Regions from separate parts of the Staphylococcus simiae genome, predicted to be linked through region 1. Evidence: predicted binding sites of a transcription regulator. Region 1 holds the regulator's gene; each other region holds the start of a gene.
What was found. The regulator Rex, encoded in region 1, represses fermentation and respiration genes when NADH is low (regulators of the CRP and FNR family bind a similar motif). The targets are predictions, from matches to a motif close to TTGTGAAATATTTCACAA.
Positions count from the first base shown of each region.

Region 2: pflB (formate C-acetyltransferase) is a predicted target of Rex. The motif match lies at 4,146-4,163, and genes of this name have one in related genera.
Region 3: J3R86_RS01060 (formate/nitrite transporter family protein) is a predicted target of Rex. The motif match lies at 3,043-3,060, and genes of this name have one in related genera.
Region 4: J3R86_RS10640 (nitrate/nitrite transporter) is a predicted target of Rex. The motif match lies at 4,180-4,197, and genes of this name have one in related genera.

Region 1 covers NZ_CP071589.1:1,945,737-1,951,309, forward strand. Annotated here, with positions in the region: gene J3R86_RS08945 (ammonium transporter) at 1-132, opposite strand, end outside; gene J3R86_RS08950 (sulfurtransferase TusA family protein) at 297-521, opposite strand; gene J3R86_RS08955 (YeeE/YedE family protein) at 534-1,613, opposite strand; gene J3R86_RS08960 (redox-sensing transcriptional repressor Rex) at 2,039-2,674, opposite strand; gene abc-f (ribosomal protection-like ABC-F family protein) at 2,930-4,861, shown strand; gene J3R86_RS08970 (MutS-related protein) at 5,293-5,573, shown strand, end outside.
Region 2 covers NZ_CP071589.1:180,407-185,979, reverse strand. Annotated here, with positions in the region: partial or broken gene J3R86_RS00745 (glycerophosphoryl diester phosphodiesterase membrane domain-containing protein) at 1-441, opposite strand, end outside; gene J3R86_RS00740 (hypothetical protein) at 561-749, shown strand; gene pflA (pyruvate formate-lyase-activating protein) at 1,040-1,795, opposite strand; gene pflB (formate C-acetyltransferase) at 1,818-4,067, opposite strand; gene J3R86_RS00725 (isoprenylcysteine carboxyl methyltransferase family protein) at 4,444-4,941, shown strand; gene pbp4 (penicillin-binding protein PBP4) at 5,273-5,573, shown strand, end outside.
Region 3 covers NZ_CP071589.1:254,124-259,696, forward strand. Annotated here, with positions in the region: gene J3R86_RS01050 (WD40/YVTN/BNR-like repeat-containing protein) at 1-304, shown strand, start outside; gene J3R86_RS01055 (M23 family metallopeptidase) at 574-1,626, shown strand; gene J3R86_RS01060 (formate/nitrite transporter family protein) at 2,170-2,988, opposite strand; gene ltrA (group II intron reverse transcriptase/maturase) at 3,850-5,136, shown strand; gene brnQ2 (branched-chain amino acid transport system II carrier protein BrnQ2) at 5,341-5,573, opposite strand, start outside.
Region 4 covers NZ_CP071589.1:2,289,622-2,295,194, reverse strand. Annotated here, with positions in the region: gene nreC (nitrate respiration regulation response regulator NreC) at 1-133, shown strand, start outside; gene J3R86_RS10655 (IS1182 family transposase) at 147-1,802, opposite strand; gene J3R86_RS10650 (MerR family transcriptional regulator) at 2,357-2,938, opposite strand; gene J3R86_RS12195 (MerR family DNA-binding transcriptional regulator) at 2,948-3,079, opposite strand; gene J3R86_RS10645 (DUF2268 domain-containing putative Zn-dependent protease) at 3,058-3,972, opposite strand; gene J3R86_RS10640 (nitrate/nitrite transporter) at 4,341-5,510, shown strand.

The DNA.
Region 1 (5,573 bases):
CATACTTTGCATCACTGTATTTAAGGCATTTTTAGATTGAACTAACCCACCGTAAAATAAACTTAACCCTGGAGTCATCAACCAAACTAATAATGTACATAAAAATAAAAAAATTGTATCACTAATATGCATACTTATCACTCCCTTATTGTCATAATAATCTGACAATTTAAAAAGAGCAAAAATCGGTCAATAAATGTAACCTATCATGTCATATTTTCTAACAAAAAAATGCCTCAGCAGTGACATGCATCATCACTTGTTGAGGCATTATTAGTATTACAGCTGTATTTTATTTATGCTTTTTCAATCGTTATCGTCCATGATGCATCATCTAATTGTTCATAGTTAGTTACTGGATATCCATTTTCAGCTGCCCAATTAGGAATAGCTTCTGTTGCTTGCGTACAATCAAAATCGATTTTTAATTCGTCACCTATTTCTAAAGTTGTCATCTTCTTTTGCGCTTCAATTAGTGGAAATGGACAAACCATACCGACTGTCCCAAGTTCATATAACATTTAAATAACCTCCTAAATTGTTTGTGTTTGACTAATCGTTTGTCTCTGTTGTTTGTTTATCTGTTTCATAGGTCTAATAAATATAAAGTAACTTATTGTCCATACACCTAATATCATTGATCCTAAAGCAATCCATCCTTGCCAAGACATTGTCGCAGTTTCTACTAAACCATTACCAATCGAACACCCACCAGCAACAGATGCCCCAAAGCCCATGCAGATACCTCCAATTGCGCTATTCTTAATTGTTGTTCTATCCGGTAAGCGCCACTTAAACTCTCTAGCTCCTCTTGCAGCAATATATGAACCGATAAAGATTCCTAAAACAAGTAAGACACCCCAATCAATAAATTGTCGGTCTCCAGATATCAAAAAATGAATTAAGTTCGCAGATGGCGTAGTTATACCTAATCCATATGGGCGTCCTGTTGACGCACTCATTGGCCACGCAATTAAAGCAATCACTCCCACTGCGATTGCAGCAACAAACGGGTGATATCTTTTTTCAAATAAATAATGTCTTAATCCTGAAAAGCGTTGTTGCAACTTTGGTACAGCCATTTTAGGTTTAGGTCGTTTTAACGTTTTGATTATAAGAAATACTGTAATAATAGTTAATAACATTACGAGTATCCATATAGGAATACCTGTTGTTTGAGAGATATCACTATTAACATTAGTAGATTGATTAATAAATGTCATCACTGGTAATAATATACCAGTTTTGGTTATTGCTGCTGTGAAGGCATAAAGTACCAAGGCTATCCAACTACCGATGAGTCCCTCTCCTGCACGGTACCATGTTCCTGTGGCACATCCTCCTGCCAATACAATACCTATGCCAAAGATAAATGATCCAATGATCGTACCAACAACCGGAAAACTATGTGTTGGTATTGTAATCAATCCTAGTCGAGTCAATAATAATAATCCTATACTTTGAATTGTGATAGCGATAAGTAAAGCATAAAACATTTTATTACTTTTCTGCACATACATATCACGAAATCCGCCTGCTAAGCAAAAGCGTGTTCTCTGCATTACAAAACCTAATAAAACACCAACAATAAGTCCACTAACAATTGTCCAAATCATTCAACCACCCTTTTCCGATATGTTTACTAAGTATTATAATTGAATAAATTTATGTTTTCAACCTGAGATCATGTTTATTCGAGTTAATTTAGAAATTACATTGATGATACTAGATATGATAAATCTCATAAATATATGATTCATAACTGTTTATCATGATTCTCTTATGTTAAAACTAATAGATTGGATATAGCTGGAAATAACGTTTGTATGTTCCAAAGATCATCGTCACACTCAACATCAATTTACGCTAAATATCTTTTGGACCTATTTTACAAGTTGATATAGACTCAATTACATTCGACAGTCATAAACGATAATAAACTAGCATTGATAACTAATAAATTCTAATAAAAAAAGCAATGTCCTTCATATTTATATGATGAACACTGCTTATTTAAACAATTCTTTAATAGTCTATGTTATTCACTATAATTTTTCATAAAAAATAATAATGATTGTAATTCAATACCTAAATCAATTTGGTGTACTTGAACATCTGCTGGCGTATTAATGCGACCAGGCGTAAAGTTTAAAATGCCTTTCACACCAGATGCAACTATCTGATCTGCCACTTTTTGTGCAACTCTTTCAGGCGTTGTTAAAATAACTACATCGATATCTTGTTGTTTCAATGTTGATTCTAGTTCACTATTATCTTTAATAACAACATTACCAATTTTTTGACCTATCACATCTTTTTTAACATCAAAAGCTTCCGTAATAGTCATTTCATCATGTATAGAAAAGTTATATGTAAGTAGTGCTTTCCCCAGATTTCCGACACCAACGATAGCAATCTTAATTATATCGCTCTCACTTAATTCCGATTTAAAAAATTCTAATAAACTATCAATATTATATCCATAACCTTTTTTACCTAATTCGCCAAAATAAGAGAAATCGCGACGAATTGTAGCCGAGTCAATTTGTAACGCTTCGCTAATCGCTTTGGAGTTTACACGATCAACGCCTTTAGATTTTAATGTGCTAACAAATCTATAGTATAGTGGTAAACGTTTTAAAGTTGCTCGAGGAATTTTAACTTGGTCAGTCATTCGTTATTTCCTCCTTAGAGTTTGAAAGAACTTCTATTTCTGTATTCAAACGATGTAGAGCGTGAATGCAAAATTATTAATAAACAAACAATTGATTGCAATGAATACTTAAATATTATACATTATTAATTTTTAAAAATAAATATCTTAGTTTCAAGTATAGTTCTAATACTGTAAAATAGAAAGTAATGTATTCATTTCTTATCATACTATATTTATGAAATATGTTGACTATAGACGAAAGGTGACGATTGAATGATACTTTTACAACTTAATCATATAGCAAAATCATTCGATGGTGAAGATATTTTTACTGATGTTGATTTTGAAGTCAAAACAGATGAACGTATCGGTATTGTTGGTAGAAATGGTGCTGGTAAATCAACATTAATGAAAATTATTGCTGGTGTAGAGGGCTATGATACTGGTACTATCTCCAAAATTAAAAATTTAAAAATTGGCTATTTAACTCAACAAATGACGTTAAATTCAAATGCCACAGTGTTTGAAGAAATGTCAAAACCATTTAACCATATTAAAAATATGGAACAATTGATTAAACAAGAGACTGATTGGTTAGCACAACATGCCAACGACTATGATACCACTGAATATAGTGAACATATGGAACGCTATGAGTCTTTGACAAACCAATTTGAACAATTAGAAGGATATCAATATGAAAGTAAAATAAAGACAGTATTACATGGTTTAAATTTCACTGAAGAAGATTTTGACAAACCGATTAACGATTTTAGTGGTGGTCAAAAAACTCGATTATCATTGGCTCAAATGCTGCTAAATGAACCTGACTTATTATTATTAGATGAACCTACTAACCACTTAGATTTAGAAACAACTAAATGGTTAGAAGATTATTTAAGGTATTTCAAAGGTGCTATTGTCATAATCAGTCATGACCGTTACTTTTTAGATAAAATTGTTACTCAAATTTATGACGTTGCCCTTGGTGGTGTTAAAAAATACATTGGTAACTACGATCAGTTTATTGCTCAACGTGATCAATACTATCACAAGCGCATGCAAGAATATGAGCGTCAACAAGATGAAATCAAACGTTTAGAAACATTTGTTGATAAAAACATTACACGTGCTTCGACAAGCGGTATGGCTAAAAGTCGCCGTAAAATGTTGAAAAAAATGGAACGTATTGATAAACCAATGTTAGATGCCAAAAGTGCTAACATCCAATTCGGCTTTGATCGGAACACTGGTAACGACGTCATGCATATTAAACACTTAGAAATTGGTTATAGCTCACCTATCACTAAACCGATTAATATTGAAGTGTCTAAAGGTGATCATATTGCTATTATCGGACCAAATGGTATAGGTAAATCAACATTAATTAAAACAATTGCTGGCTTACAACAACAACTCGGTGGCGACATTAATTTCGGTGCTAACTTAAAAATCGGCTATTATGATCAAAAACAAGCTGAATTTAAATCTAATAAGACAATTTTAGACTATGTATGGGATCAATATCGTGACATGAATGAAAAAGATATTCGCGCTGTCTTAAGTCGATTCTTATTCGTGCAAGATGATGTCAAAAAAATAATTAATGATTTATCTGGTGGCGAAAAAGCGAGATTGCAACTTGCGCTTTTAATGTTACAACGTGATAATGTCTTAATATTAGACGAACCTACCAATCATTTAGATATTGACTCAAAAGAAATGTTGGAACAAGCTTTACAATATTTTGAAGGTACCATACTCTTTGTGTCTCACGATCGTTATTTCATTAATCAACTCGCTAATAAAGTGTTCGATTTAACCGCTGATGGTGGTACGATGTATCTAGGTAATTATCAATACTATATCGAAAAAATTGAAGAACGAGATGCTTTACAAGCTCAAAGTGATGCACAAAATAATGACCATCACCTGGAACATACAACGATTAATAAAGAATCTTCTTACCATAGTCAAAAGGAACAACGCCGTCTTCAAAGAAAATTAGAAAGACAAATTTCTGACTGTGAATCATTAATAGAATCACTAGAGGCTGACATTGAAACTATCGATCAACAATTAACACAACCCGAAATTTTTAATGCCCCACAAAAAGCCAATGAACTAGCTATGCAAAAGTCTGATAGCGAACAAAAATTAGAACAAGCAATGATAGAGTGGGAAGAATTACAACAAAAATTATAATTTTACTTGAACTCTTATTGTGTTATATACACAATTTAGAGTTCTTTTTTTACAGATTTTTAAAATTTTTATTCACATTATAAATACTGTAATTGTGGCTATCCACAGAGTTATCCTAGTTATCCACAGGTAATATCCCACTAATTTTATCTTGTTTTTTTACTTTTCCAATGATTATCCACATAAAAACAGCAGATATGTATAACTTATCCACAAGTTGTTAACTATTTGTTGATAAGTACGCATGTTCCCTATTGACACAGAATTACTTTAAGTATGTTGTTGTAGTTAATAATTTATGAAATAATATTATTATTAATTGTTATTTACATTTTTCACATTAATTATTTTTTATTAGTTTTCGATGCTATTAAACTTACTTTTAATAATTTGAATATTCACTACATATCAATTTAATTAAGGAGTTCATCATGAATCATAACCATACTTTTGTTCTATTTTTAATCGCTATTATATTATTAACTATTATTGTAGGAGTTACTAGCCGCTTAATTAGTCGTAAACGTTTATTTAATGACTTGGAAAATTTATGGCGTACCATTTCGCCTATTGAAACATTTATCAGGCCTAATGCAAGATTTAATTCAGAATATCAACTAAAGAAAAATGATTATAACAGTCATCAACTTATTGATGACAAAACTTGGTCAGATTTAAATATGTCTGACATTTTTCATATGATGAATTACAA
Region 2 (5,573 bases), 860 kb from region 1:
AGAACTTAAACCTAAATTAGCGATGGGAATCATTAATATCAAATAGAGCAAGAAGAAGATAAAAGACAAACCAATTAATTTTCGAACGTTATATAAAGCATTCTTGATAATGGACTTTATTGTAATAATTTGACGATCAAAGCCCGCATAAATCATATAAACCAGTAATGAAAATTCGACATAAATTAAAAATGCGATACTCAAAATGAATATCATTAATAGTGTCAAACTTAATGGATGGGAGATAATTGTCATCCAATTTTTATTCGTTAATTGACTTTGCGATGCTGCCATTAACATTAAATTGAATAGTACAATTAAGTAGGTACTACTAATGATAACCATGACCAACTGCAGCAAAATACCATTAACACCAAAACGACCTTTATTTTGATACAGCAGTTTTAATACGGTCCATATGTCTGTCATTGTTCTTTTCATAAACACGCTCCATGTTATTTACATAATAACTTCTATCTTAATATTCTTTTTTATGACAGGTCAATAAGAAGTTAACAATGTAGGTAATATTCATCTATTATAGTTGCCATATTGATTTCATGTTTCCACCAAATGTTGATGCTTATTGGGTCCGCGAAGCAGGGTCAGGTCCTTCTTACATGGATATTGATCATAAAAATGCCTTTACTGAAAAACACGTTAAATGGTTAGCTTACAATACCATGCATATAGCCAATATTTTAAAAGCCCATCCTATACCCAATATTAGGAATCTATTGAACGATTAAATGAGTAGGTTCAAGAGTATCACTAACAATACAACAATTATTTAAAGTTGGTTCTCACAAATTAGGCTCATCACTTTAAATATATAATGGCATGGTATGATACTGAAGTTAATGGTGGTCTTTTATGATGTATAGAGAAGTTGATATGCATATTAAATGATCAAGTCTATTTAAACTCAATGTATATTTAACAACACCACAACTTTAATATACATCACCATACAGAGAAGCACGTCCTGTTAAAGTTATAACTTTACAGAACGTGCTTCATTGTTGAGTTTTAATTGTATTTATAATTCAACGGGAATTTTCCCTTTGAAATCAACATAGCGATAAGCTGCTTTCACAGCTTCATCATCTGGTGCTTCAACTTCTTCTAATTGATATGGGATGCCTAATGTTTTCCATTTATGGACACCTAACTGATGATAAGGTAAGATTTCAAACTTCTCGACGTTATCGAGTGAATTAATAAATTTACCTAATTCAACCAAATCTTCTTTATCATCTGAATAGCCAGGTACAAGTACGTGACGAATCCATACAGGTTGCTTCATTGCAGATAGTTTTCGAGCAAAATTTAAAATATGTGTATTTGGTTTACCCGTCAATTTAATATGTTTATCGTTATTAATATGTTTAATATCTAACAATATTAAATCTGTATGTTTCTGTAATTCATCAAAATGTCTCTCAAATGCTTTAGTGTCATTGGCACAACCAGCAGAAGTGTCAAGACATGTATGCACACCATTGTGTTGTAATTCGGCAAATAATTTTTCTAAAAATGGCATTTGTAGTAACGGTTCTCCTCCGCTTACTGTCACACCACCACCTGAGGCATCAAAATATGGTTTATATGGTAAGATTTCGTCAACCATTTCCTCAATAGTTACCTCTCTTGATGGCTCATTAATTTTCCAAGTATCTGGGTTATGACAGTATAAGCATCTGAGTAAACATCCTTGCGTAAATAAGATATATCTTAAACCTGGTCCATCGACAGTTCCTAAACTCTCTACAGAATGTAAGTGTCCCTTTAGCATTGTGCTCCCACCTTATTTGTTATTACATACTTTCATGGAATGTACGAGAAATAACATCCAGTTGTTGTTCACGTGTTAATTTAATAAAGTTAACAGCATAACCTGATACACGAATTGTTAATTGAGGGTATTCTTCTGGATGTTCCATCGCATCAAGTAATGTTTCACGATTAAAGACATTGATATTTAAGTGATGTCCATGTTGCATTGCATAACCGTCAAGCATACTTGTTAAATTGCGATTTTGATCATCTGCTTCTTTACCTAACGATTTAGGCACGATACTGAATGTATTTGAAATACCATCTTTACAGCAATCGTAAGGTATTTTAGCAACTGAACTTAATGAAGATAACGCACCTTTTTGGTCACGACCATGCATTGGGTTCGCTCCAGGCGCAAATGGTTCTCCTGCCTTACGTCCATCTGGCGTGTTACCAGTCTTCTTACCGTAAACCACATTAGAAGTGATTGTTAAGACACTCATTGTATGTTCAGAATCACGATATGTTTTATGGCTACGTAATTTTGTCATAAAACGTTCCACTAAATCAACAGCAATATCATCCACACGACTATCGTTATTACCATATTTAGGGAAATCACCTTCAATTTCAAAGTCGACAACAAGTCCTTCTTCGTTACGAATTGGTTTAACTTGTGCATATTTAATAGCAGATAATGAATCAGCTGCAACTGATAAACCAGCAATACCTGTGGCCATTGTACGAATGATTTCTGTATCATGTAATGCCATTTCAATGCGTTCATAACTGTATTTATCATGCATATAGTGAATAACATTTAATGAATTAATGTATACGCCTGCTAACCAATCCATCATTTGATCAAATTTATTGAATACTTCGTCATAATCTAATACTTCACTATGAACACCTTCATAATTAGGGCCTACTTGCGCACCAGATTTTTCATCTTTACCACCATTAATTGCATACAATAACGTTTTAGCTAGGTTAGCACGTGCACCGAAGAATTGCATTTGTTTACCGATTGTCATTGCAGATACACAACATGCGATACCATAGTCATCACCATAGCTTTCACGCATAATATCATCATTTTCATATTGTATCGAACTTGTTTTAATACTCATTTTTGCACAATACGTTTTAAAATTATCTGGTAAACGTACTGACCATAATACTGTTAAATTTGGTTCAGGAGCTGGTCCTAAATTATCTAAAGAATGTAAGAAACGGAATGAGCTTTTCGTTACAAGTGGTTTACCATCGATACCTACACCACCGATAGACTCAGTTACCCAAGTTGGGTCTCCTGAGAACAACTCATTGTAATCCGGAGTACGCGCAAATTTAACAATACGTAATTTCATGATAAAGTGGTCAATAATTTCTTGAACTTCACTTTCTGTAATGTCACCATTTTTCAAATCACGTTCAGCATAAATATCTAAGAATGTTGATGTGCGTCCCAAACTCATTGCCGCACCATTTTGTTCTTTTATTGCTGCAAGATATGCTAAGTATAACCATTGAACAGCTTCTTTAAAGTTTTCAGCCGGACGACTTAAATCAAATCCATAAGTTTGACCTAATTCTTTTAATTCTTTTAACGCACGATATTGTTCAGATAGTTCTTCACGAAGGCGAATAATATCTTCTGACATTTCAGTAGACATCGTATTGAAGTCGTGCATTTTTTCAGCCATTAAGAAATCTACACCATAAAGTGCCACACGACGATAGTCACCGATAATACGTCCACGTCCATATGCATCAGGTAATCCTGTTATAACACCCGCTTTTCGACAATTAAGCATTTCTTTAGAATACACATCGAATACACCTTGGTTATGTGTCTTACGATAGTCTGTAAAGATTTTTTCAGTTTCTTCATCTAATTCATAACCATATGCTTCGCAAGCTGCTTTCGCCATGCGAATACCACCAAATGGTTGCATGGAACGTTTGAATGGTTTCTCAGTTTGTACGCCGACAATTGTTTCTAACTCTTGATCTAAGTATCCTGCATCATGTGAAGTAATTGTTGACGGTACTTTTGTATCCATATCCCACATGCCACCACGTTCACGTTCTTCTTTAGACAATTGCATAACTTGATCCCATAGTTTAGATGTTGCCTCAGTTGGTCCAACTAAAAATGAATCATTTCCTTCATAAAGCGTGTAGTTTAATTGAATAAATTCTCTAACATCTACATGTCTATTCCATCTACCATTTTTAAATCCTTGCCAAGCCTTTGTGTGATCCTTGTTTGTTTCTAGCATATTAAACGCCTCCATTGTTATATTGTTAATTGTTTGAAATTATATGTTAACGTTTTCACATGCATTGTATCATGTAAGTTGTGATATTTTTCACATGATATTTGTATATTTTTCATCAAAAATATGTATATTCCAAGGAACTGTACTATTCTATAATACAGAAAAGCGAAATAATGTAAGCTGTTACATAACAGATGTAAAGTCTGCTATATATATTGTAATAATATTATTTAGTAGTTTAGGAATTTTAGTATGGTTAAGATTATCAATCACCAAAAGTTAATAATTAGTTAATGGTATTTAACTATGCTCATATATACAATAAATGTGTTACATAATGTAGCAATAACATCTAGATAAATAGACGGAGGACATCATGATTTTCATCATATTATTATGCTTTTTTGCTATACGATTAATGAGTTTATATATTTCTATTAAACATGCCAAACAATTAAAATTACAAGGTGCCAAAGAATATGGTGTCATTAATTCAAAATGGTTAGCCTTAACACACATTTTAATTTACGTTGGTGCAGGTTTAGAAATTATTATCAACAAAGATTCCTTTAGCGTATTGAATATCATTGGATTAGTACTATTAATATTTGCCTATACTATGCTATTTATTGTCATTCATACGCTAGGTCATATTTGGACTTTAAAGTTATTCATTTTACCTAAGCATCCGATTATTAAATCCGGTTTATATCGTGTAACAAAACACCCTAATTATTTCTTAAATATCATTCCTGAATTAATCGGTGTCTTATTATTAACACACGCGACATACACATCTCTATTACTTATTCCATATGGCTATTTCTTATATCAACGTATTAAATTAGAAGATCGATTAATGACATTCAAATAATACGATTTAACAGCGAGTGCTCACATGATAAAGCACTCGTTTTATTAATATAGTTACCGTCCCGCAGTCTGAATTCAGACAACCGTTAGGCTACCAAATCCACATCCTAACAATAAACCTTCCTTACTTCTATATATATCAATTTTCAAAAAATTATAAATCCACATATATAATACATATAATTACTAATTCATTTATTGACCTTGAAATTTTAATTTTCTAATAATATGAGTATCATTATTTCTTAAATATATTGTGCATTACACTTTAATTTGATAATATTAACAATATTATATTAGCTATTTTGAAAGGTCAGGTTAACAGACTACACATGAAAAAATTGATTGCGCTCTTAATGTCATTATTAATACTATCTTTAACTCAGTCTCCGTACAGTCAGGCTGCTGAAACACCTGTAGATATTGCTAAATCTCAGCATCAAACTTTAGACCCAACTTTTAATCCACAAGGAATGTTTGTCACAACCGAACAGGGACAAATATTATATCAATACCATGCTAATAAAGAACTTGATCCAGCTTCCACTGCAAAATTAATGACGCTGTACCTCGTCTTTAATAGTATTAAATCAGGGGACATTCACTTAAATGACAAAATTAAAATTTCTGCTG
Region 3 (5,573 bases), 930 kb from region 1:
ATCAGCAGCACATAGTGCTTATGAAGCACATATGCCAACAAATAAAAAAGCTACAGTTTATCGCAAATTACACAATGAAACATGGCAATTGTGGAATGAAGGTTTACCATTTGAAGAAAGTTATATTCATAAATTGACAGCAGATCCGAATAAAGACGGTCAATTTTATGCGTTAAATAATCATGGTTTATATCAACGACATAGTGATAGCGAAGCATGGCAACAATTAGAACTTGAATGGTTGGAAGATTATAAAGATCAACATCCTAGTTTTTTAAAAGTTGTGACAGCTAAAGATGAATAGAGGGCAATAGTAGTAATATATAAAAGAATTGTTTAAAACTCTATCAATAATTCAAATATTACAAAATCTATAATAAAAGTAATGATAATGTAATGTTGTTAGAGTAATTTTACGAAAATATTAAAAGATTGATATTTTAACTAGATTTACTTTACTCATTTTTTTAAATACCTTAATATGTGTAGTACGATTTAGCTATAGCTACGTATTACAATAATAGTACGATTTAGATATAACTACGTATTACAATAATGGAGGATGTTTAATAAATGAAAAAATTAACAGCAGCAACAATCGCTACAATGGGGTTCGCTACTTTTTCTTTAGCACATCATGCTGATGCGGCTGAATTAAACAATAATGCCCAACAATCACAAGAAAGTACTACTCAATCAACACAAACACAAGATGTCTCTTATGGGACTTACTATACAGTTGATAGTATGGGTAACTATCATCATACGCCAGACGGTAACTGGAACCAATCAATGTTCGATAATAAGGAATATGATTATACTTTAGTAGATGCACAAGGACATACACATTATTTTTATAATTGTTATCCAAATAGTGTAGCTTCTAACAATGCAACTCAACAAGCAACAACACATCACACATCAATTCAACCAGTAACAGCTGAAGATAATAATGACTACACAGCAAGTCAAAGTCATGAGCAAATTGAAAAATATGGATATAATCCAAATATGGGACCTGATGCAACGTATCAACAAAACGGTTCACAATCAAACTACAGTGATGCATATAATCGTAATGATGGTACTGGGGTCGTAAATTATCCAAATGGTAGTTCAGGACAAGTAGCTTCAAATGCGAACACTAATGCATCATCTAATGCAAATGGTTCAGCAGCTACACAAAATGATAATCAAGGTGCTACTAGCCATGCTACAGCACAAGGTCATGCATCTAATGCAAGCTGGTTAACTAGTCGTAGACAATTACAACCATTTGGTCACTATCATGGCGGTGGTGCTCATTACGGTATAGACTTTGATGTACCTGCAAATTCACCAGTATACTCATTAACTGATGGTACAATTGTACAAGCAGGATGGAGTAACTATGGTGGTGGTAACCAAGTGACAATCCGTGAAGCAAACAGTAACAACTATCAATGGTATATGCATAATAATAGCGTTACTGTAAAAGCAGGAGATAAAGTGAAAGCTGGAGATCAAATTGCTGTTTCTGGTAGCACTGGTAACTCAACTGGTCCACACGTTCATTTCCAACGTATGTCAGGTGGTATCGGTAACCAATACGCAGTAGATCCAACTTCATATTTACAAAGTAGATAAGATATAACAAATCCCAAACACACAGACGTTGATAAAACGTTTAAGTGTTTGGGATTTTTTTAGTCCTCTATTTTCTAGGACTGATACATAAAAAGTGAATAATTATGTATCAGTCCAATTTGGGAGGGTACCTAAAAACGCCTCACTAACTTTAATAGTGAAGTGTTTTTTGCATATAATGAATGATATTCTGGTTAATTAAATAATGATATTAGCTAGTAGAGAAAAAGCTTGGGACAAAATGTATTTTACACTTAAATTTAAGCATTTGGCAGTAACTATCTGGTTTTCAAAGCGCTGATAAATCACCATTTTGAAAACCAAGTCAGTCTTGCCGGGGTGGAAGGGACCCAACACAAAAAAACTGGTTAGTCAGTTTTTTCAGACAATGCAAGTTGGGCAAGAACTAGTAAAGATTGTAAATCTAACTAGTTCTAAATGTGCAAGACGGACATCTACGAAATAAATTTTATATAAAATTTATTTCTGTCCCACTCCCATCCACTAGGTCATATGATTAATAAAGATGTTATTAGCTTACTTTTAATCAATAAATTGTTTATGATCATTTAAATAAGCATAAAATAGACCGATAATTAAGCCTCCACCAATATAGTTACCAATAAAAGCAGCGATGATGTTTGACATGGCTGGAATAAAATGTAATGTATCTACTTGATAAATAAGTCCACCCATAAATAAGCAACTATTGTAAACGACGTGCTCATAGCCCATAAAAGCAAAGATAGTGACACCAAACATCATGACAAACATCTTAGCTAAGACATCATCAATTTGCATCGCAATAACTAATGAAATATTGATGAAAAAGTTAGCAAAGATTGCTTTTACTAGAATACTTAAAAATCCTGTAGATAATGTTTTATGTTCTATAACAGATGATAATTGAGAAAGCATTTCTGGTGTCATAACATTAGAAAAGCGCATAAAACTAAATAGAATTAAAGCACCTAATATATTCCCAGCAAAACATAATAAGAAAATTTTTAATACTCTTGTTGGTTTAATAACTTTGTAGTATAACCCAACGGTGAAATACATAAAATTGCTGGTCAGTAATTCAGAATTGGTAAATAGTATGAGTACTAAAGCGAAACTAAATGTAATTGAGCCAGCCATATTTACTATACCAGCAGGTAAATCAGGTTCATGTGTTGCTTTAACAGATAATACAAATACAGTAATAATGCCAATGATGAATCCTGCCATCATCGCACGTAATAAATAACGTTTGAAATAAACATTTTGTAATATATCTTTAGTCTTAATAGTTTCAACAACACTATTAACCCACTCATCACCGTAAAATATTTTATCCCACTTTATTGGTTTATCTTTCAATGTTAGTTCCTCACTTTTCATTTAATATAGAGAGTATACTATGAAAAGACAATTTTGTGAATGTTTTCACAAAATATTTTTTGAAAAACATTCTTTGCAAAATTAACAAAGATTATATTTTGAAAATGATTGAGTATCGTTTATAATCTATGACTGTTCAAATTCAATGATATTGCCTATAAAAAAGTTGAGACATTAAGATCTTCGTGAAAGTAACAAAGATAATTTCTATTGAAAATTGATAAAAGTTGTCTTATTATGTTGAAATATTTACATGTAAAATTATATAAAAACGAAGTATTGAACATAAATAAGCACAAAGACGATTTAAAAATAAAATCATCTTTGTGCTATTGTTGTGCGCCCGGCATGGGTAATTACTAGACGGTGAAAGTCCGTTACAGGCTTGGTAGTAGGAACTGTTAGCGAAAGACAAGGGTGTCCATTGTGAAATGGAATCTGAAGGAAGTCGGACGCAAACACTCGCACTGACGAACAGAAATATCATACAAGGCTATGTGGAATGGATGAATCTGCAATACAAGATAAAGTCCGATACTACCCGAGTTCTATATAGTAAATGATGCAGTGGAATGAGTGGAAAGTGGTTACTCTTACCCGGGGAGGTCTCATCAGCGATAAAAAAAATCGTAGTAATAACGAATGATGAGAAGTCAGCAGAGGTCATAGTAGGTAGAAATACTGAAGGACTGAACAATATTCATACAAAGTAAAGAATGGAGGTTAGAGATTTACAACGTACAGAATACAATTAATGATTGGCAACTCATAGAAAGATAAGTAGTGGAACGAAAAAGGATATATGAGTGCGTACAGTAAATCTTAGGTGAAATGAAAGAAATGTATCGTGAGTCTCCATCTATGATGGAGCTTGTTGTAAGAGAGAATAATATACAAAAAGCAATTAAGAAAGTGAAGAAAAACAACGGTGCACCTGGCATCGATGGCATGCGAGTAAGTGAATTAACATCACATTTCGCAAAATACTTTCCACAAATTAAACAAAAACTGCTTGATGGCACGTATAAGCCACAAGCAGTAAGAAAGGTTGAAATACCTAAATCAAATGGGAAAAAGCGCGTGCTTGGAATCCCTGTCGCAAGAGACAGAGTTATCCAACAAGCCATTAAACAAGTCATTGAACCTAGTATCGACCGTACTTTCTCAAAACACAGTCATGGCTTTAGACCGAATCGTAGTACAGGAACTGCACTTAAAGAATGTGCAACATACTATGAAGAAGGTTACTTAGTTGCAGTTGATTGTGATTTAAAACAGTGCTTTGATATGTTGAACCATGATAAATTAATGTATCTATTTGAACGACATGTTCAAGATAAAGCCATTTCTAAATTTATTCGTAGAAGCCTACAGGTTGGTGCAATCGACCTCAATGGTAATTATCGAAGTAGAGAAATAGGTGCACCGCAAGGTGGTGTTATTTCCCCGTTACTTTGTAATATTTATCTTCACGAATTAGATAATGAATTGGAGAAACGTGGTCATCGCTTTGTTCGTTATGCAGATGACTTCGTCATCTTTGTACGTACAAAACGAGCGGGTCAACGTGTCATGGAAAGTGTGACAAAGTTTATCGAAAAAGACCTTAAACTTATTGTAAATAGTGAAAAGAGCAAGGTAGGTTCTATCACACGTTTAAAGTTCTTGAGTTGTCTAATGACCAAAGTAAATGGCACTTATCGTTTCAGACCGACTATGGAAGCAAGAAGAAATTTAAAACGCACCTTAAGACGTCTAACGAAACGAAATAGACCAGGTACCTTTAAAGAGATTATATCAGAAATTAATCAAGTAACACGAGGGTGGATAAATTACTTTGGTAAAGGATTTATTACAGGTTTTGTAACGAAGTTACAATCATGGTTAAACCGACGCATTAGACAACTAATCCTCAAAAGATGGAAAAGAATAAAAACCAAATATAAGATGTTACGTAAGTATGGACTTGACCATAAGAGTGCAATGAAAATTGCCAATTCAAGAAAGAAATACTGGCGCTTATCATCAACGCATGAAGTTCATCGTGCACTTACAACAAAACGTCTCTACAAGTGGGGGTTAGAACCATTAACCCAACTCGCAGAGACGGCTTACGCAAGATATTGAACCGCCGAGTACGGAACCGTACGCTCGGTGGTGTGAGAGGACGGATAATCAAATAATGGTTATCCTCCTACTCGATTTGGGAAATTATACCTCACCCTAAAGATTGTTATACATGATAGATTGGAAACATATTGATGCTATATCGCAATCAATATGAACTGTATTTTTATTAGCATATGAATCAAAATCAAACTTACACAATCATTATGATGCTGTCATATTAGGTTTACGTTTAATAGCAAAGTCAATGATTAAGCCAATAATCGTAAATATGATAAATGGTATTAACCAAGCTAAGTCGATACTAGATAGCGGTAAGGCTTTAAACCAATTTAAGACAAAGCCATGTAGTAAATTAAAGCTATTTAAAATTTGTAAGATTGAAATCACTAATGTAACAATTGTCGCTAAACGATAAGCCCAACTAAATCTGAATG
Region 4 (5,573 bases), 340 kb from region 1:
AATCGCAGAAAAATTATTTGTATCAGTTAAAACGGTCGAAGCGCATAAAACGCATATTATGACAAAGTTAGGATTGAAAAGTAAACCAGAACTCGTTGAATATGCATTAAAGAAAAAACTATTAGAATTTTAGAGGGTCTGGGACATTAAGTTCTAGGTTTAAGTAAAAAAAAGACAATTTCTATTGAAAATTGATAGAAATTGTCTTTTTCGTTTTTAATTTTGAAATATACAGCTCGTTGAGCTGCTATTTTCCTTATGTTAACTGCCATTAGCACAAATCCAAGTTCACGTTTAACCTTATCGAGCCCTCGAACCGACATTCTAGTGAACCCCAAAATAGCCTTCATGAATCCAAAAACAGGTTCTACGTCAATTTTTCTTTGACTATAGATTTTTTTCGTCTCTGGCTCAGAAAGCTTTTGATTAATTTGAGATTTAAAATACTCCCAATTATAATTTTTCATTATTTTTTTATTTGTTTTTGACTTGGATTTCATACATTGATGTTTGAGTGGACAGTCCGAACAATCATCACATTCATATAATTTAAAGTCTCTTTTAAATCCATATTTATCGTTACGGTAAGCATATCGTTTAAAACCTAATCGTTTTTGATTTGGACAAATAAATTCATCGTTAATTTCATCATAATCCCAATTCTGAGTATTAAAAATGTCACTTTTAAATTTTTTAGTTTTATCTTTAATAAACATTCCATACGTAATTAAAGGTGTTCTATTAAAATCATCTATGATAGACATATAATTTTGTTCACTACCATAACCAGCATCAGCGACGATATACTCAGGTAAATAACCGTAGGTTTCGTTAATCAAAGTTAAAAATGGTATTAAAGTTCTAGTATCTGTTGGATTTTGGTAGACATTATATGATAAAACAAATTGTGAATTTGTCGCTATTTGTAAATTGTATCCTGGTTTAAGTTGTCCATTTTTCATATGATCTTCTTTCATTCTCATAAAGGTAGCATCATGATCTGTTTTAGAATAACTATTGCGGTCTTGAAGAATTGCTTTTTGCTCTTTATATTTCATTTTTCGTTCAGAATAATCATCAAATTTCTTTTTAACTTTTTTAATTTCTGTTCTTTTTTTACGAATTTGCTTTCTTAGTTCTGGTTGTGTTTCATTGTCAATTTGTTGATTTAAATCTTCGATTTCTTTATCCAAATGGCTACCGATTAAATCAACATCTTCTTTTGATAAATCAGTATCTTTATCTTCTATAATCTCTGGTATAATTTTGTCTTTTACCAATTCTTGATAGATTATTTTTGAATTTTCGTTCATATCTGATTCATAGTTTAAAATACTTTTCTTCCATACGAATGTATATCGATTGGCATCAGCTTCTACTTTGGTTCCATCGATAAAAATAGCTTGATCATCAATAAGGTTTTGTTTTAGACACTGACTATGAAATTGGATAAATAAAGATTCGATTAAAGCATCCGTTTTAGGATTAACTCTGAAACGATTAATTGTCTTATACGAAGGTGATTGGTTTTGAGATAACCACATCATACGAAGACTATCATTGAGCAGTCTTTCAATTTTTCTTCCAGAATATACAGATTGTGTATAGGCATATAGAATAATTTTCAACATCATTCTTGGATGGTAAGAAGTCGCACCACGGTAATGTTTGAATTCATCGAATTCTTTATCTGGTATACTTTCAACAATGTCATTAACGTATCTTGAAATATCATTTTGAGGAATTTTTACTGAAGTTTCCATTGGTAGTGTAAGTTGAGTCATGTTATAATCTTTATACATAAGACACCTCGTTAATTTAGTTTATTGGTATTTATTAAATTATACGAAAGTGTCTTATTTTTTTGAAGTATTTACATGTAAAATTACATAAAAACGAAGTATTGTAGTGAAAACTCCTGAGGGAGCAGTGCTAGTCGAAGACTACAGGCTGAGACAGCACCCTAGGAACGCGAAACTACAATACGGAGTATTGAACATAAAATAGCACAAAGACGATTTAAAAATAAAATCATCTTTGTGCTATTATTTTTGGGATTTATGTCCCAGGCTCTCTTATGCATTAGGAGCAAAGCGAGTAAGGTAAATCGAGAGAAGTGAGTCGGATAGAAATGAATTTTCTATAAAATTTATTTCGTAGATGCCCGTCTTGCACATTAATGTAAAATCCACACATGGATTTTTGATGACGGGTCCCTCCCACCCCGGCAAGACTGACTAGGTTTTAAAATGTTGATATCCCAACGTTTTAAAATCTAGTCAGTTACTGCCAAACGCTTAATTTTCAGTATAAAAAACTTTTTGTTCCAGGCTCAGTCTCAGTCTCTAATATATAGTTAAACATTTAAATGATAGTTAACTGCATTAACGATGTAGTCTGTTAACTTAGGATTATCATAGCGTTTAAAATAATTATTAAACCGCTCATCAGTTTGGTAAGTCTGAGCGATACAACATAATGTGGTGTCATCAAAGTCAGCATACTGTTGTAGTAAATTTTTCCATTGTAATACGGTTGTTTGAGCTTCTTTTAAGCTACATTTATTAAGTGAAAGATTATTGAAAAGGTCAAAGACAGCATCCATTGCTTGTATTTGGTTAGTGTTAAATACGTCATTACTATGTTGTTGTTTAAAAGATTGATAAGAAGTAGTATGTCCGTATTTTAATTCTGCTTCTGTTTGATATTGCTTGACCATTGATTTATTCAATATATTTAATTCACTGATGGGAACACCTTTAATTAATTGATCTATAGAACATTGTATTGACTGTAAGTGAGCTATTTTGTTATCTAATACATCACGCTGTTTAGCAATAAGTGTTGTTAAGTCTTTTTCATCATAGGTTAATAATTGTTTGATTTGTTTTATTGTAAAGTCTAAAGATTTGAATATTAATATCTTTTGCAGTGTCATTAAATAATCTTAGGTATAGATTCTATAATTTTTGTTGTTTTTTACAGGTGTTAATAAGCCGATTTCATCATAATAATGTAATGTCCTTTTAGTTACGCCAGTAATTTTAATTATATCTGTTAATGTGTAGTTATATTCCAAAACTCAGTCACCTCATTTAATATCGTTTCTGCTGGTAATATAGTTGCTTCTTCTATAGATATATCAGTTTTAGATAGAAAATATTTGATCAAATAATAACCATACGTATAACCTGCTGCATGAGGAAGTCCAACTGCTTTTCCACCTTGAGCAGTTGTGATGTCATCACCATACAAATAAGGCATAGCACTAAATAAATCAGTAATATCTAAATGAGCATTGATAGTATTTTTAATTCTTTGTTCATTATCTTGCCAGTTGATAGCAGTAACCCAAGGTCCTAAAGCATCTCTACCATACAAATGCTCAACGAAGTTTTCTGCTAGACCTTCTGCGACCACTAATTCTTTTAAACTACCTCCATCCCAATTTATATATTGATATCTGACATTGTGATTAACTTCATGAGCAATAACTCCCTTCAACTTAGACAAGGTATAAATGTTCGGGATGAGATATATAATAATATAACCAGGAATACCACCATCACCTAAATAGTTGTTATTCAAATACATAGATGGTTTAGTTTTATCTCCAAGTAACACAGTAAAATGATAATGCTTAATTTTAGAAAATATATATTTTTCTTCAAAAGTTTTTAAGGCATGTTTAAAATACTTATCACACTTTAACCAGAAATCGTCATTTAAGTGCTTAATGTGTTGTAAATCACCGTTACTAAGATTTTCTGGAGATATTTGAATTTGATTTAACATAAATAATGCATCAACAAAGTTATTACTTTGTGCTTTTAATGGAATATGTTGTGCACTGAATTTACCTTTAAATGGATTGATTAAGTTGTTAATAAAATAGTTGTTACGTTCTTTAATCGGTAATGATAATAAATGTTTATATATTTGGTCAGTTCTATAAATATTAAGTTGATACATTAGTAATCCCTCCTATATTGTAAAAGATATAGGATAACGTAGCGTTACTTTCAATAGTAAAAATCACGTCAATTTTTAGATAGTCACAATTATGTCATAATTAGAGTGATATCAGTAAAATGCGGTAATATCAACGCTTTTTGTGAAACGTTTACATCTTTAAGATTGTTATAGGGGAAATTATCTAATAAATAAGGGAATATCCTTATGTTCACATTTTCACAATCAATATAGAATATAGGTGTAGTCAATACTTTGTCTATAGTTATACCCTCAAATGTTTTCGTGTAAATGACAATGACCTCTTAATATATAGTAGGCAAAGTATTGATATCTATTAAAATAACAATTTAGTGAAGGTGAAACGTATGTATAAGACAAAAGGTGGTTTCCAGCTTACTTTACAAACATTAAGCTTAGTAGTCGGCTTTATGGCTTGGAGCATTATCGCTCCTTTAATGCCCTATATTTCACAAGATGTAAAAGTATCTGCAGGGCAAATTTCAATTATTTTAGCTATACCAGTTATTTTAGGATCTATTTTACGTGTACCATTTGGTTATTTAACAAATATTGTAGGTGCCAAATGGGTATTCTTTTGTAGTTTTATCGTTTTATTATTCCCTATATTCTTCTTAAGTACAGCACAAACACCAGGTATGCTGATGTTGTCAGGTTTATTCCTAGGTGTAGGAGGAGCTATCTTCTCAGTTGGTGTAACATCTGTACCTAAATATTTCCCTAAAGAAAAAGTTGGATTGGCTAACGGAATCTATGGAATGGGTAATATTGGTACAGCAGTATCATCATTTTTAGCGCCTCCGATTGCCGGTATTATAGGTTGGCAAACAACGGTGAGAACTTATTTAATTATCATTGCTTTGTTTGCATTGATTATGTTTATCTTTGGTGATGCGAAAGAACGTAAAGTTAAAGTTCCGTTGATGGCACAAATGAAGTCATTATCTAAAAACTATAAATTATATTATTTAAGTTTATGGTATTTCATTACTTTTGGTGCTTTTGTAGCGTTTGGTTTATTCTTACCTAACTATTTAGTAAATCATTTTGGTATTGATAAAGTCGATGCGGGTATTCGCTCAGGTATCTTTATCGCATTAGCGACATTCTTAAGACCTTTAGGCGGCGTTTTAGGAGATAAATTTAATGCGGTTAAAGTATTGATGATTGATTTCGTTATAATGATTATTGGTGCAGTTATCTTAGGTATTTCAGATCATATCGCATTGTTTACAGTAGGATGTTTAACAATTAGTATCTGTGCTGGTATTGGTAATGGATTAATCTTCAAATTAGTACCATCATATTTCTCAAACGAAGCAGGTTCAGCAAACGGTATTGTTTCAATGATGGGTGGTTTAGGTGGTTTCTTCCCACCATTAGTCATCACTTATATTGCTAGCTTAACTGGTTCAAGTCATCCAGCGTTTATTTTACTGGCTGTTTTCGGTGTACTAGCTTTAATAACAATGGGTCACTTATATAAAAAAGAGTATGGTAGTTTAAAAGTAAAATAAGATATTAACTAATAAAACTATCGTGTTATTAGCACTGTGATATAGAAGAAAATAAAAACTGTC